One region of the Streptomyces sp. SL06 genome, then DNA from elsewhere that is predicted to be linked to it. Evidence: riboswitches for the same ligand, from Rfam matches in the RefSeq annotation. Region 1 holds a riboswitch; the other holds the start of a gene.
What was found. Region 1 has a riboswitch for glycine ahead of gcvT (glycine cleavage system aminomethyltransferase GcvT). Riboswitches for the same ligand answer to the same signal wherever they lie in the genome.

Region 1 (7,563 bases):
TCGCCAAGGCGGCGGTGGACAGGATCACACCGCCGCGCGGACCGCCCAGCGTCTTGTGCGTGGTGGTGGTCACGACGTGGGCGTGCGGAACCGGGTTCGGGTGCAGGCCCGCCGCGACCAGACCGGCGAAGTGCGCCATGTCGACCATCAGATAGGCGCCGACCTCGTCCGCGACCTCGCGGAACGCGGCGAAGTCCAGTTGCCGCGGGTAGGCCGACCAGCCGGCCACGATCAGCTTCGGCCTGCTCTCCTTGGCGAGGCGCTCCACCTCGGCCATGTCGATCCGGCCGTCCTCGCCGACGTGGTACGGGACGACATTGTAGAGCTTGCCGGAGAAGTTGATCTTCATGCCGTGGGTCAGGTGCCCGCCGTGGGCGAGGTTCAGACCCATGATCGTGTCGCCCGGTTCGAGCAGCGCGAACATCGCGGCGGCGTTGGCCTGGGCGCCGGAGTGCGGCTGCACGTTGGCGTGCTCGGCGCCGAAGAGCGCCTTCACCCGGTCGACGGCGATCCGCTCGACCACGTCGACGTGCTCGCAGCCGCCGTAGTAGCGGCGGCCGGGGTAGCCCTCGGCGTACTTGTTGGTCAGGACCGAGCCCTGGGCCTCCATGACCGCGACCGGAGCGAAGTTCTCCGAGGCGATCATCTCGAGGGTGGACTGCTGGCGGTCCAGCTCGGCGTCGACGGCGGCGGCGATGTCGGGGTCGAGTTCGTGCAGGGGCGTGTTCAGAAGCGACATGCGGTGGGTGACTCCTCAGCCGGCGGTGAAGGCGGTGTACTCGTCGGCGGAGAGCAGGTCGGCCGGCTCGTCCGTGACACGTACCCGGAACAGCCAGCCGCCCTCGAAGGGCGCGGAGTTCACCAGCGACGGGTCGTTGACGACGTCCTCGTTGACCTCGGTGACCTCGCCGGAGACCGGGGAGTACAGGTCGGAGACCGACTTGGTCGACTCCAGTTCGCCGCAGGTCTCGCCCGCGGACACCGAGGCGCCGACCTCGGGGAGCTGGACGAACACAACGTCACCGAGCGCGTTGGCCGCGTGCTCCGTGATGCCGACCGTCGAGGTGCCGTCCTCGGCGGCCGACAGCCACTCGTGCTCCTTGCTGTAGCGCAGCTGCTGGGGATTGCTCATGGCCTGAATTCTCCTGTACGCGGCGGAGTGCTGATGAAGGCTGATCAAGGGGGTACTGCTGAAACCGCTGGTGAGCGGCGAGAACACGCGCGGGGCGGCGAGGGTGCCCCGACGCCCAGTGTCTACTTCTGGCGCTTGTAGAACGGCAGCGCCACGACCTCGTACGGCTCGTGGCTGCCCCGGATGTCCACGCCGACCCCCGGCGTGCCCGGTGCCGCGTGCGCGGGGTCGACGTACGCCATGGCGATCGGCCTGCCGAGCGTCGGGGACGGCGCGCCGGAGGTGACCTCGCCGACGGCCTCGCCGCCGGCGACGACCGGGTACCCGGCGCGCGGGACCCGGCGGCCCTCGGCGACCAGGCCGACCAGGACCCGGGGCGGCGTGGCGGCGGCGCGCCCGGCGGCCTCGGCCAGTGCCGCGCGGCCGACGAAGTCGCCCTCCTTCTCGAACTTCACCACCCGGCCGAGCCCGGCGTCGAAGGGCGTCAGGGCGGTCGTCAGCTCGTGCCCGTACAGCGGCATGCCCGCCTCCAGGCGGAGCGTGTCCCGGCAGGACAGACCGCACGGGACCAGGCCGACGCCCTCGCCCGCCCCGGTCAGCGCCTCCCACAGCGCGACGGCGTGCTCCGGACCCACGAACAGCTCGAAGCCGTCCTCGCCGGTGTAGCCGGTGCGCGCGATCAGCGCCGGCACACCGGCCACGGTGCCGGGCAGGCCCGCGTAGTACTTCAGGCCGTCCAGGTCGGCGTCGGTGAGGCTCTTGAGGATGCCGGGGGACTCGGGACCCTGCACGGCGAGCAGCGCGTAGGCGTCGCGGTCGTCGCGGACCTCGGCGTCGAAGCCGGCCGCCTGCCCGGTCAGCGCGTCCAGCACGACCTGGGCGTTGGAGGCGTTGGCCACCACCAGGTACTCGCTCTCGCCGAGCCGGTAGACGATCAGGTCGTCCAGGATGCCGCCGTCCTCGCGGCAGATCATGGTGTAGCGGGCCCGGCCCGGCCGCACGGCGCCGATGTTGCCGACCAGCGCGTGGTCGAGGAGGGCCGCGGCCTGCGGACCGGTGACGGTGATCTCGCCCATGTGCGAGAGGTCGAAGAGACCGGCCCGGGAGCGCACGGCGAGATGCTCGTCGCGCTCGGAGCCGTAGCGCAGGGGCATGTCCCAGCCGGCGAAGTCGGTCATGGTCGCGCCCAGCGCGCGATGCGTGGCATCCAGCGCGGTACGGCGGCGTTCGGTACTGCTCATCGGTCGGTCGTCTCCCAGGGCAGGACGGCACGGGCGAGGTCGGTCCTCCCCATCTGTCATCGGAACCTGAGAGGTTCGCCATGACCGCCGCGGCACGGCGGTCAGGACTTGCACCTTGGGTGGGACCGCCGTCGGGGGCGGTCCGCTTTTCAGATGTGCCTCGCCCGCGCGGTAACGGTGCCTGAGAGATTCAAGGGAGGGACTTGCTCCTTCGGCGCCCCGGCGAAGGCCGGGGACTCTCCCGCGCGGATTCAAACGGCCGGTATGCAGTTGGCGCCGCCATCATCGCACGCCCGGCCCGGTCCTGGGCAGGGCCGCACTTGTGACCGGCTTGTGGCAGCAAGTGAACGAAACCGGGAGACCCGCGCATTACCTTCTCTTTACACTCGACGGAGGCGGGAGCCCGAACCGCCCCAGGGGGAGGACGATCACGGTGAACAGCACCACGGCGTACGCCACGGCATTGGGCCCGGCCCTGCCCGAGCAGCCCGCCGCCCCGGCCCGCGCGGTCCGCGCGGAACCGACCGCACCCGTCGTCCGCGACCTGCGGGACCGCGACGGCCGCAGCCCGCACGCCCTGCTCTTCGGCCCCCGGGACCTGGTGGTGATCACCGGGCTGCCCGGCAGCGGCAAGTCCACCCTGATGGCCCGCACCGTGCGCGGCCCCCGGGTCGACTCCCAGGACACCCGCGACCGCTGGGACCGCGGCACGCCGCGCTTAGTGCCGTACGCGCTCTACCGGCCCCTCGTCCGCCTCTCCCACTACGCCGGACTGCGCCGCGCGCTGCGCTCCGGCGGGGGCGTCGTCGTGCACGACTGCGGCACCCAGGCCTGGGTGCGCGGCTGGCTGGCCCGCGCAGCACGCCGCCGGGGCGGCGCCCTGCACCTGCTGCTGCTCAACGTCGGCGCCGGCGAGGCCCTGGCCGGCCAGCGCGAGCGCGGGCGGGCCGTCTCGCGCTACGCCTTCCTGCGGCACCGCGCGGCCAACTCCCGCCTGCTGCGCGCGATCACCGCCGGCATCCTGCCCGCGGGCTGCGCCTCGGCGGTCCTCCTGGACCGGGCGGCGGCGGACACCCTGGTCCGGATCGCGTTCACGGGGTGACGGACGGTGGGCCCTCGGACCGGACGCGTTAGCCTTTTCAGCCACAGCAGCGGTACCAGGCACAGGCGGTAGGCAGATGGACTTCCCAGGGGACCTCCCGGCGGACTTCTCCGCCGGATTCCCGGCACAGACGCACCCCCACCCGCACGGCGGTTGGCCCGGCAACGAGCTGGAGGAGGTGCTGTCCGCCTCGCTCGGCGTGCCCGGCGCGGGCGGCCGGATCGTGGAGGTGCTCGGCCGCAGCTTCGTATGGGTGCCGCTGCCGAACGGCGGCGGGCCGCGCAGCGGCCCCCTCGACCTGCCCTCGCTGGAGATCGACGGCCAGGCCTATGTGCCGGTCTTCAGCTCCGAGGAGCAGTTCCGCCAGGTCGTCGGGGCGCAGATGGCGTACACCGTCGCCCCCGCCGTGGAGTTCGCCCGCGGGCTGCCGCCGCAGCTCGGCATCGCCGTGAACCCGGACGGCGTGGTCGGCATCCCGCTGCCGCCGCCGGCCGTGGCCGAGCTGTGCCGGGCCGGCCGCACCCCGCTGGACGGGGCCGCGGCCGGCGGCCGGGTCCGCCTCTTCGAGCCGGACTGGCAGGAAGACCCGGTGGACTTCCTGGCCGCGGCCGGCGCCGAGTTCGCCGCCGTCGGCGTCGTGCGCAGCGCCCGGCGCTGCCTTGCCGCCGTCGAGACCGCCGACCCGGTCCTGTTCGTCGGCGTCGAACTCTCCCACTGGGAGGGCGACGCCCGCGCCCTGCCCCTGGACGCCCTGGGCCGGGCCCTGACCAGGGTGCCCCTGAAGTGGCAGGTCAACCTGGTCCTCCTGGAGGCGGCCCAGGACCCGGTCTGCGACTGGATGCGGGAGAAGGTCCGGCCCTTCTACGACCGGGAGTTGTGAGGGCCGGCCGGGCGGGCGCACACGCGGGACGACAGCGCGCCCCGAGCGCATGGGCGCCCCCTGTTCGCGGAGCCTTAAGCTGGTCCCATATCCGGGACTTCTCGAAGGGGCGATACACGTGAGCGCCAGCGGCACCACGACCGGGCAGGTCGAGCACATGCTGCGCCAGGTGACCCCCGGGCGCTACGACGCCTACGAGGCCCTGCTCCGCGCGCTCGCGACCCCCACCTCCGGCCAGGTCTGGATGCTCCTGTGGCACGGCCAGGCCGGCGCCCCGGACGCCCAGTACGGGAACATGGAGGTGGAGGGCTTCGGTTACGCGCCCTGTGTCACCTCCGCCCAGGAGCTGTCGGCCAGCGGCTGGAACCGTTCGTACGAGGTGGTCGACGGACTGGAGGTGGCCCGCGCCCTGTACCCGGACCACTTCGGCCTCTGGCTCAACCCGCACGCACCCGGCGGCGGCGTCGGCATCCCCTGGCTGGACCTGCGCCGCATCGCCTCCGGCCTGGACCGCCAGCCCGCCGGGCCGCTGCGGCTGTCCGAACCGGCCATCGAGATCCCTCAGTTCTACGCCCTGCTCACGCAGAACGCCCACCGCACCCCGGCGGTCCGCGCGCTGCGCCGCGCCTGGGTGCAGCCGGCGCTGGGGGCGCCGTACCTCGCCATCGGTCTCGATGTGTACGACACCTCCCCGCCGGCCGTCGACGCGGTGCGCGCGATGATGCAGCAGTCCGTCGGCGCGGTGCCGGACGGGCTGCCGGTGTCGACGGTCGCGATGACCGACGCCCATGACCCGGTCGCCATGTGGCTGCGCGCCCAGACCCGGCCCTTCTACGACCGCGAGGCGCACGCCGCCGCCCCCGCCCAGGCTCCGGCGGGCGGGTACGGATACCCTCCGGCGGGGAGCCGGTACTGACCGTCGCGGGTTCCGAGCTGTGGGTGAAGGGCGACATCTTCGCGCGTAGATCGAAGCGTAACGCCCCATTCTGTTCCTGATGTCCTAACTCGTACGTGTCCGACCCCCGTTACCCACTGTCCGGATAACGGAACACCTCAAACAGCATCACGGTTGCGCATCCATTCCCCGTCAACTCTGGCTACTGATCGCCAAAGCGTTGAAGACTCCCGCAACAAGGGGTGGGAGTTCGCCCCTGTGTACGACGGACTGAACCACGCCGCTACAGCGGCAAGTGCGGGCCGGCTACCGCCGGTTGAGAGGGGTCCCTGCCAGATGACGGCACCATTGCACGAGCCGACCGCGGAAGCGGCCCCGAGTGCGGCCGAGGAAGCGGCGGTTGCCGGCGCCGAGGCCAAGGCAGTACAGGGGCGTTCCCTGGGCCGGATCGCCTGGGAGCGCCTGAAACGGGACAAGCTGGCCCTCGCGGGCGGCGCCGTGGTGCTCCTCCTCATCGTGATCGCGCTGCTCGCGCCCGTGATCTCGAATCTCGTCGGGCAGGACCCCGAGACGCACCACGAGGACCTGATCGACCCCCTCTTCGGCACCCCCACGGGATCCATGGGCGGCATCAGCGGCGACCACCTGCTGGGAGTCGAGCCCGTCAACGGCCGCGACATCTTCGCCCGCATCGTCTACGGCGCCCGGATCTCGCTGCTCGTCGGCTTCCTGTCCGCGATCGTCGCCGTCGTGATCGGCACCGTCCTGGGAGTCCTGGCCGGCTTCTTCGGCGGTTGGGTCGACTCGCTCATCAGCCGGGTCATGGACGGCCTGCTGGCCTTCCCGCAGCTGCTCTTCATCATCGCGCTCGTCTCCGTCATGCCGAACGAGATGCTGGGACTGTCCGGCACAGGTGTGCGCCTGTTCGTGATGATCCTGGTCATCGGCTTCTTCGGCTGGCCCTACATCGGACGCGTCGTGCGCGGCCAGACCCTCTCGATGCGTGAACGGGAGTACGTGGAGGCGGCCCGCTCCCTCGGTGCCGGGCGGTTCTACATCCTGTTCAAGGAACTGCTGCCCAACCTGGTCGCGCCGATCATCGTCTACACGACGATGATGATCCCCACCAACATCCTCACCGAAGCGGCACTGAGCTTCCTGGGCGTGGGCGTCAAGCCGCCCACCGCATCCTGGGGGCAGATGCTCTCGAGCGCGATCGACTACTACAAGTCGGATCCCACGTACATGGTGATCCCTGGCGTGGCGATCTTCATCACCGTGCTCGCCTTCAATCTTTTCGGCGACGGCGTACGCGACGCGCTGGACCCGAAGGGCTCCCGCTGAACTGCCGTACCGCAAAGCTACCCGTGGCACCTGCACGGGGTCTCTCATCTAATCCGGAGGATCCGAGATCGTGACTACCCAACGCACCTCAGGGCGGCGCAAGCAGGCCGTGGCCGCTGCCGCAGTGGTCGCTGCGCTGCTGACCACGGCGGCGTGCGGCGGCGGCGACGACGACAGCAGTGGCGGGGGATCGAAGAACGGCGCTGCCGGCTTCGACGCTGCAAACAACAAGATCGCCCAGGCCGACCAGGCCAAGAAGGGCGGCGAGCTGAAGTTCGCCAGCGCGCAGGACGCCGACTCGTGGGACACCACGCGCGGCTACTACGGCTTCATGTGGAACTTCTCCCGCTACTACAGCCGCCAGCTCGTCACGAACGCCACGGAGCCCGGCAGTGACGGCGCCGGTGTGACCCCGGACCTCGCCTCGGGGCTCGGCAAGGTCTCCGACGACGGCAAGACCTACACGTACACCCTGCGTGACGGCGTCACCTGGGAGGACGGGCAGCCGATCACGTCCAAGGACGTCAAGTACGGCATCGAGCGCGTCTGGGCGCAGGACGTGCTGTCCGGCGGCCCGACGTACCTCAAGGAGGTGCTCGATCCGAAGGACGAGTACCCGGGTCCGTACAAGGACAAGGCCAAGGACAAGCTCGGTCTGAAGGCCATCGAGACGCCGGACGACAAGACCGTCGTCTTCAAGCTCCCGCAGGCCAACTCGGACTTCGAGGAGATGCTGGCGCTCACCTCCGCGTCCCCGATCCGCCAGGACAAGGACACCAAGTCCAAGTACGGTCTGCACCCGTTCTCCTCGGGCCCGTACAAGTTCGAGTCCTACAACCCGGGCAAGGACCTGACCCTGGTCCGCAACACCGAGTGGAAGCAGGACTCGGACCCGGTCCGCAAGGCGTACCCGGACAAGATCTCCATCAAGTTCTTCACCAACGCCAACGAGCTGGACGCCCGGCTCAT
Region 2 (7,563 bases), 4.0 Mb from region 1:
CGATCAGGCGCTTGGCGACATCGTCGACGCTGACGCCGGTCGCCCTGGTCAGCGGGCGCAGGTCGATGATGCACTCGTGCGCGACAAGACCGCCCGGACCGGTGTACAGCACCGGGTAGTGCGGCTCCAGCCGCTTGGCGATGTAGTTGGCGGACAGCACGGCGACCTGCGTGGCGCGCTTGAGCCCCTCGCCGCCCATCAGCCGGACGTACGACCAGGAGATCGGCAGGATGCCCGCCGAGCCCCACGGCGCCGCCGAGACCGGACCGACACCCGTCTGCGGACCGGCCGCGGCCTGCAAGGGGTGGTTCGGCAGGTACGGCGCCAGATGCGACCGTACGGCCACGGGGCCGACGCCGGGACCGCCGCCGCCGTGCGGGATGCAGAAGGTCTTGTGCAGGTTCAGGTGCGAGACGTCGCCGCCGAAGTGGCCCGGCTTGGCGAGGCCGACCAGGGCGTTGAGGTTGGCACCGTCCACGTAGACCTGTCCGCCGGCGTCGTGCACCCGGGCGCAGATGTCGGCGACGTGCTCCTCGAAGACGCCGTGCGTGGAGGGGTAGGTGATCATCAGCACGGCCAGTTCCTCGCGGTGCTGCTCGATCCTGGCGCGCAGATCCTCGACGTCGATCTCGCCGTCCTCGGCGGTCTTGACGACGACCACCTTCATGCCGGCCAGCACGGCGCTGGCGGCGTTGGTGCCGTGCGCGGAGGACGGGATGAGGCACACGGTGCGCTGCTCGTCGCCGTTGGCCCGGTGGTAGCCGCGTACGGCGAGCAGGCCCGCGAACTCGCCCTGCGAGCCGGCGTTCGGCTGGAGCGACACCTTGTCGTACCCGGTGACCTCGGCGAGCCGCTCCTCCAGCTCACGGATGAGCGTCAGGTAGCCCTGCGCCTGCTCGGCGGGCGCGAAGGGGTGCAGCGCACCGAACTCGGGCCAGGTGACCGGCTCCATCTCGGTGGTCGCGTTGAGCTTCATGGTGCAGGAGCCCAGCGGGATCATGCCCCGGTCCAGCGCGTAGTCCCGGTCGGAGAGACGGCGCAGATAGCGCAGCATCGCGGTCTCGGAGCGGTACTGCCGGAAGACGGGGTGGGTCAGGAAGTCGTCGGTGCGCAGCAGCGCCTCGGGCAGCGTCTCCTCGGTCCCCGCGTCCAGGGACTCGATGTCGGCCTCGACGCCGAAGGCGTGCCACACGCCGCCGAGCTGGGCGCGCGTGGTGGTCTCGTCGCAGGCGAACGAGACGTGGTCGGCGTCGACGAGCCGTACGTTGACGCCGTTCTCGCGGGCGGCGCGGACGACCTCGGCGGCCCGGCCCGGCACCCGCGCGGTGACCGTGTCGAAGTAGGCGCCGTGGACGATCTCGACGCCGCCGGCCGCGAGGCCCGCCGCGGCGAGGGAGGCGTACCGGTGGGCGCGCCGCGCGATGGCCCGCAGCCCCTCCGGTCCGTGGTACACGGCGTACATGCCGGCCATGACGGCGAGCAGCACCTGCGCGGTGCAGATGTTGCTGGTGGCCTTCTCGCGGCGGATGTGCTGCTCGCGGGTCTGCAGGGCGAGGCGGTAGGCCTTGTTGCCGTCGGCGTCCACGGACACACCCACCAGGCGGCCGGGCAGGCTGCGCGCGAACTTCTCGCGCACCGCCATGTAGCCGGCGTGCGGCCCGCCGAAGCCCATGGGCACGCCGAAGCGCTGGGTCGTGCCGATGGCGATGTCCGCGCCCAGTTCGCCGGGCGAGGTGAGCAGGGTGAGGGCGAGCAGGTCGGCGGCGACGGTGACGAGCGCGCCGAGTTCGTGCGCCCGGTCGACGACCGGCTTGATGTCGCGTACGGCACCGGAGGCGCCGGGGTACTGGATCAGGACGCCGTTGATCTCCCGTTCGGCGACCTCGGCCGGGATGCCCTCGCTCAGGTCGGCGACGACGACCTCGACGCCGGTCGGCTCGGCGCGGGTCCGGATCACGGCGACGGTCTGCGGCAGGGCGTCCGCGTCGACCAGGAACAGGCCCTTCTTGTTCCCGCCCATGCGGCGGGAGAGCGCCATCGCCTCGGCGGCGGCGGTGCCCTCGTCGAGCAGCGAGGCGCCGGAGGTCGGCAGGCCGGTGAGGTCGGCGACCATGGTCTGGAAGTTCAGCAGGGCCTCCAGGCGGCCCTGGGAGATCTCCGGCTGGTACGGCGTGTAGGCGGTGTACCAGGCGGGGTTCTCCATGACGTTGCGCAGGATGACCGACGGGGTGAACGTGCCGTAGTAGCCGAGGCCGATCATGGAGTCGAGGACCTGGTTGCGGTCGGCCAGTGAGCGCAGCTCGGCCAGCACCTCGGCCTCGGAGCGGGCGCCCGGCAGGTCGAGCGCCTCGGTGTTCTTGATCACGTCCGGCACCGCGGCGGCCGTCAGCTCGTCGAGCGAACCGTATCCGACCTGCGCGAGCATCTTGGCCCTGGCCTCCTGGTCGGGGCCGATGTGGCGCTGCTCGAACGGCGCTGCCTGTTCGAGTTCGGAGAGCGGAATGCGATGGGCGGTCATTGCGGAGGCCTCCTGGTCTGACGACCTTCGAGGGGCACCACGGCGCGGGTACCCGGACGGCCTCCCCCTCTGTCATCTCAACCTGAGAGCTTCACCGGGCGGCCCGAGGGCGCTCCCGGCTTTCACCGTCGGTGAGGGCGGAAGCCGTCGACACCCGCCCTGCTTTCCAGAGTGACCTCGTCCGCGCGGTACGTGAGCCTGAGAGATTCCGGGGAGGATTTGCTCCTTCGGCGCCTCCGACGGTGTTCGGAGGACTCTCCCGCGCGGGGTCAGCAGCCGTCTGCCAGCCTACCAGCGAGGCCGCCGCACGGGCCTTCGAGTGGCCAACCGCCCCCATGTGCTCTTTTGTAGTACTTACGGATGATTCAGTGGCTGGTGTGCGACCCCAGTGCGACCAAGTGGAGGGCCCCGTGCGTACTGACATCGACCCGCGGAACCTGATCGGCCGCAAGGCCTTCGACCGTGACGGCACCAGGATCGGCACCGTCGACGAGGTCTATCTCGACGACGCCACCGGCGTCCCCGAGTGGGCGGCGATACGCACCGGTCTGTTCAGCAGGGACGCCTTCGTGCCCCTGGAGCCCAGCGAGCTGGTCGAGGGCACCCTGCGCGTGCCCTTCGACCGGTCCCTGATCAAGGAGGCGCCCGACTTCGGCGTCGGCCGCCACCTCTCGCCGGAGCAGGAACTCCAGCTCTATCACCACTACGGCCTCGACGTGGCCGCGCCCGATCCGCTCCCCGACCACGACTTCGGCAAGCTCGCGGGCACGGGCAACGAGGAGAACTGACACCCCGTCCGCACGACACACGCCCGCCGGGTCCTGGGGGGTGTCGTGCGGATCAAGCCGCGGACACGGGGCCCGGCACGCACGTCCGCGGCGTTGTCGTCACTCGCCGACGCTCCGCGTCGACTCCCTCCTCCGCCTCGCGGCCGCACGCACCGGACCCCGCTCACCGGCACCGAGGAGCACCGCCGATCTCCCACGGCCTGATCCACACGACGCCCCCTAGCCTGGCGCCGGTCTCACGGGCCCCCTCGGACCGGTCCGCGCGCCGGCGTCCGACACGCCGGTCCCGCCGGCATCCGCGTCCGCGACCAGGCCTGCCCGTCCCCCTCGCCGGGTCTTCGCCCCACGGGCCGGACCAGCGGCAGCGGATCGGCCGGCGTCAGCTCCCGGGCGTCCACCGGAAAGGTGCGCACCCGGCCGACCGCCGAGTACGGCGTCTCGAACCGCACGGTGACCCGCCCGAGCCCGCTGCCCTGCACCCACCCGTGCCCGTACTGCGTGTGCCGCACGTCGTGCCCCGCGGGCCACCGGCGCTCGGCGGGGGCCGCAGGCTGCTCGGCCGCCACGGGCTCGGCATCGGGCTCCTCGGCGAGTTCCTCGGCCCGGTCCCCCGCCGCCTGCGCGAACAGGTCCTCCTGCGTGTAGTCGGCGAGCCCGCTGACGCCGACCCCGAGCAGCCGCACGCCGCCGGTGGTGTCCACCGAGTCCAGCAGCCGGGCGGCGGCCTCCCGCACCACCGCCGGGTCGTCCGTGGGCCCGCGCAGGGTCTCGGAGCGCGTCAGCGTGGAGAAGTCGTATCTGCGCACCTTGAGGACGATGGTCCGCCCGGACAGACCGGACCCGCGCAGCCGCCGCACGCACCGGTCGGCCAGCCGCCCCACCTCCACGCCGACCCGCACCCGGTCGTGGATGTCCACGTCGTAGGTGTCCTCGACCGACACCGACTTGGTCTCCCGCTCGGACACCACGGGCCGCTCGTCGAGCGCCAGCGCCATGGCGTACAGGGCGTGGCCGTGCGCCTTGCCCACCATCCGAACCAGCTCGTCCTCGCCCGCCTCGGCGAGTTCGCCGACCGTGGTGATCCCGGCCCGCCGCAGATGGTCGCCCGTCGCCGGTCCCACCCCGGGCAGCGTCCGCACGGACATCGGCTCCAGCATGGCCCGCTCCGTCCCCGGCGGGATCAGCACCAGCCCGTCGGGCTTGGCCTCCTCGGAGGCGATCTTGGCCAGCATCTTGGAGGCGGCGAGCCCCACGGATCCGGTGAGTCCGGTGACGGCGCGGATGTCCGCGCGCAGCTTCGCCCCGGTCAGCCGTGCCGACTCCGCGTCCCGGGCCGCTCCGCCGGCCTCCAGATCCACGAAGGCCTCGTCCAGGCTCAGCGGCTCCACCAGCGGCGACAGCTCCCGCAGCAGCCGCATCACCTGCTCGCTGATCGACCGGTAGAGCTGGAAGCGCGGAACGAGATACGCGGCGTTGGGCGCCAGCCGCCGGGCCTGGCCCATGGGCATCGCCGAATGGACGCCGAAGACCCGCGCCTCGTACGAGGCGGTGGCGACCACGCCGCGCGGTCCGAGGCCACCCACGACGACCGCCTTCCCGCGCAGGCTCGGCTTGGACGCCTGCTCCACCGAGGCGAAGAAGGCATCCATGTCGAGATGCAGGATCGTGGGCGCGGTTCTCACATCTCCGATGCTGCCCTACGCCACTGACAATGCGCCCGTGTGCGGCGGCGGGTCAGACCGCCCGGTTGCGCCGCCGGGCCAGCTCGTCCGCCGGATTGTGCCCGACCAGGGTCTCCCCCGTGTCGATCCGCTCCCCGTGCAGCTGGGACAGCGCGCTCTCGACGTCCCGCCACACCACGCCCACGGCGATCCCGAAGATGCCCTGGCCGCCCTGGAGCAGGGCGTGCACCTCGTCGGGCGACGTGCACTCGTAGACCGTGGCGCCGTCGCTCATCAGCGTCATCCGCTCCAGGTCCCGGAAGCCGCGCTCCCCGAGGTGCTGGACGGTGGTGCGGATGTTCTGCAGGGACACGCCGGTGTCGAGGAAACGCTTCACGATCTTCAGCACGACCACGTCGCGGAAGCTGTACAGGCGCTGTGTCCCGGATCCGTGCGCGGGCCGCACGCTGGGCTCGACGAGGCCGGTTCGGGCCCAGTAGTCGAGCTGCCGGTAGGTGATACCGGCGGCTGCGCAGGCCGTCGGCCCGCGGTAGCCGATCTGCTCGGACGCCATGGGCGTCGCCCCTTTGCTGCTCGGCACGGCAGCCGACCGCTGCGCAGCGGGATCGGCCGCGCCACCGTGCTGGGGATACGCCCCGCTCGCGCGGAGCCGAGAGCTGGGGGGAGGGTACGGACCGCTCACCCCGAGACTGCGCCCGGGGCCACCCCCAGCCGTACCGTCGCCGCTCGTTCTCACGCCGACCTCCGTCCTTGACCTGCCTCCTCGAAGGTAGGCAGTCACCAAGGGTGCGTCAACGATCGCCACACTCGGCACGCCGAGTGATAATCACCCTACGAGTGGTTTCGCGTGCCCTCACACGGGGAAAGGCTAGCCGAATGTGCCAAAACGGACCCCGTGGCACCTCGGCCCCGCGCCCTCACTGATTGCTGCTCCCGAAGTCCTCCGGCGAGATCTGGTCGAGGAACTCGCGGAACTTCTCCACCTCGTCCTCCTGCTCGTCCGGGATGGCGATGCCGGCGTCGTCGAGCACCGTGTCGCTGCCGTAGATCGGCGTCCCGGTGCGCAGGGCCAGCGCTATGGCGTCGGACGGCCTGGCGCTCACCTCGACACCGCTCGCGAATACCAGCTCGGCGTAGAAGACCCCGTCACGCAGGTCCGTGATGCGCACTTCCGTGAGTTCCTGGCCGACGGCTTCCAGCACGTCCTTGAACAGGTCGTGGGTCAGCGGCCGTGCGGGGGCCATGCCCTGCTGGGCGAAGGCGATCGCCGTCGCCTCCCCAGGCCCGATCCAGATGGGAAGGTAACGGTCGCCCCCGACCTCGCGCAGCAGAACGATCGGTTGGTTGGAGGGCATCTCGACCCGGACACCTACGACATCGAGCTCGTTCACACAGCAACCCTAGGCCGTGCCCGGGACGTTTGGGTAGTCGGGCCGGGATCGGGTGGGCGATACGGGTCCTCGGACCCGCCCGTCTCAGGGCAGCCGCACACCGAGGGCGGTCTGCACCAGCGCCGCGTGCAGTTTCACCGCCAGCCCGGCCAGCTCCTTGGTGCGGTCTTCCGCATGTGCCCTGGTCTGAGGGTTGCGATGCCGCTTCAGCGGGGCCACCACCTGCTCCACGAGCCCGGCCTCGCGGTCGGCGGCCGCCTTCATCACCCGCAGATGCCGCGGCTCGATCCCGGACCGCCCCAGCTGGACCACCAGCGACGCCACGGTGACCGCCTCGGCGTCGTACGCCCCGTCGGGCAGCGGGGCGAGGAGGCCGTACGACTCCCACTCCTTCAGCTCCTGGTCGCCGACACCGGCCGCGGCGAGCAGCTCGTCCCGCCCGATCCGGGCGACCGTCGGCGCCTCGGCGGGCTCCGGTACGGCCTCCCCGTCCCGCTGCCTGCCCAGGGTCGGCAGCGGCGCGGCCTCGCCGCGCTCCATGGCGTCCAGGTGCTCCCGGATCACCTTCAGCGGCAGATAGTGGTCCCGCTGCATGCGCAGCACCCGGCCGAGGCGCTCCACATCGTGGGGCCCGAACTTGCGGTACCCGGCCGGGGTCCGGCGTGGCTCGACGAGCCCCTCCGACTCCAGGAAACGGATCTTGGAGATGGTGATGTCGGGGAACTCGTCACGCAGCGCGTTCAGCACCGCACCGATGCTCATCAGCCCGCTGTCCGCGGCGGTGGTGCCGGGCGTGGCACCACCGCTCGGTGATTGCAGCATGGACCTTCCCTGAGGGTTGCCCGGACGGGCGCCCGGGGTCGGGTCAGTAACCCCGCTGGCTCGCGTAGAACACCAGCCGGTACTTGCCGATCTGCACCTCGTCACCGTTCGACACGGCGACCTGGTCGATGCGCTCACGGTTGACGTACGTGCCGTTCAGGCTGCCGACGTCGGCGACCGTGAACGAACCGTCGGGACCGCGGCGGAACTCGACGTGCCGGCGCGAGACCGTCACGTCGTCCAGGAAGATGTCGCTCTGCGGATGCCGTCCGGCGGTGGTCAGCTCGCCGTCCAGCAGGAAGCGGCTGCCCGAGTTCGGACCGCGGCGCACGACCAGGAGCGCGGAACCCGGCGGCAGCGCG

Region 2: it holds a riboswitch for glycine, as region 1 does, so the genes downstream of both, gcvP (aminomethyl-transferring glycine dehydrogenase) here and gcvT (glycine cleavage system aminomethyltransferase GcvT) in region 1, are expected to answer to the same signal.

What each region holds. Positions count from the first base shown of each region.
Region 1 is NZ_JBSYOT010000002.1:2,092,940-2,100,502, reverse strand. Features, by position in the region: gene glyA (serine hydroxymethyltransferase) at 1-739, opposite strand, end outside; gene gcvH (glycine cleavage system protein GcvH) at 755-1,132, opposite strand; gene gcvT (glycine cleavage system aminomethyltransferase GcvT) at 1,255-2,373, opposite strand; glycine riboswitch at 2,417-2,532, opposite strand; glycine riboswitch at 2,533-2,627, opposite strand; gene AC4IHM_RS09360 (AAA family ATPase) at 2,807-3,475, shown strand; gene AC4IHM_RS09355 (enhanced serine sensitivity protein SseB) at 3,552-4,355, shown strand; gene AC4IHM_RS09350 (enhanced serine sensitivity protein SseB C-terminal domain-containing protein) at 4,474-5,271, shown strand; gene AC4IHM_RS09345 (ABC transporter permease) at 5,587-6,594, shown strand; gene AC4IHM_RS09340 (ABC transporter substrate-binding protein) at 6,665-7,563, shown strand, end outside.
Region 2 is NZ_JBSYOT010000002.1:6,133,901-6,141,463, reverse strand. Features, by position in the region: gene gcvP (aminomethyl-transferring glycine dehydrogenase) at 1-2,518, opposite strand, end outside; glycine riboswitch at 2,695-2,790, opposite strand; gene AC4IHM_RS28175 (PRC-barrel domain-containing protein) at 2,929-3,306, shown strand; gene AC4IHM_RS28170 (DNA polymerase IV) at 3,543-4,988, opposite strand; gene AC4IHM_RS28165 (MerR family transcriptional regulator) at 5,041-5,724, opposite strand; gene AC4IHM_RS28160 (bifunctional nuclease family protein) at 5,906-6,379, opposite strand; gene ftsR (transcriptional regulator FtsR) at 6,464-7,201, opposite strand; gene AC4IHM_RS28150 (zinc-ribbon and FHA domain-containing protein) at 7,245-7,563, opposite strand, start outside.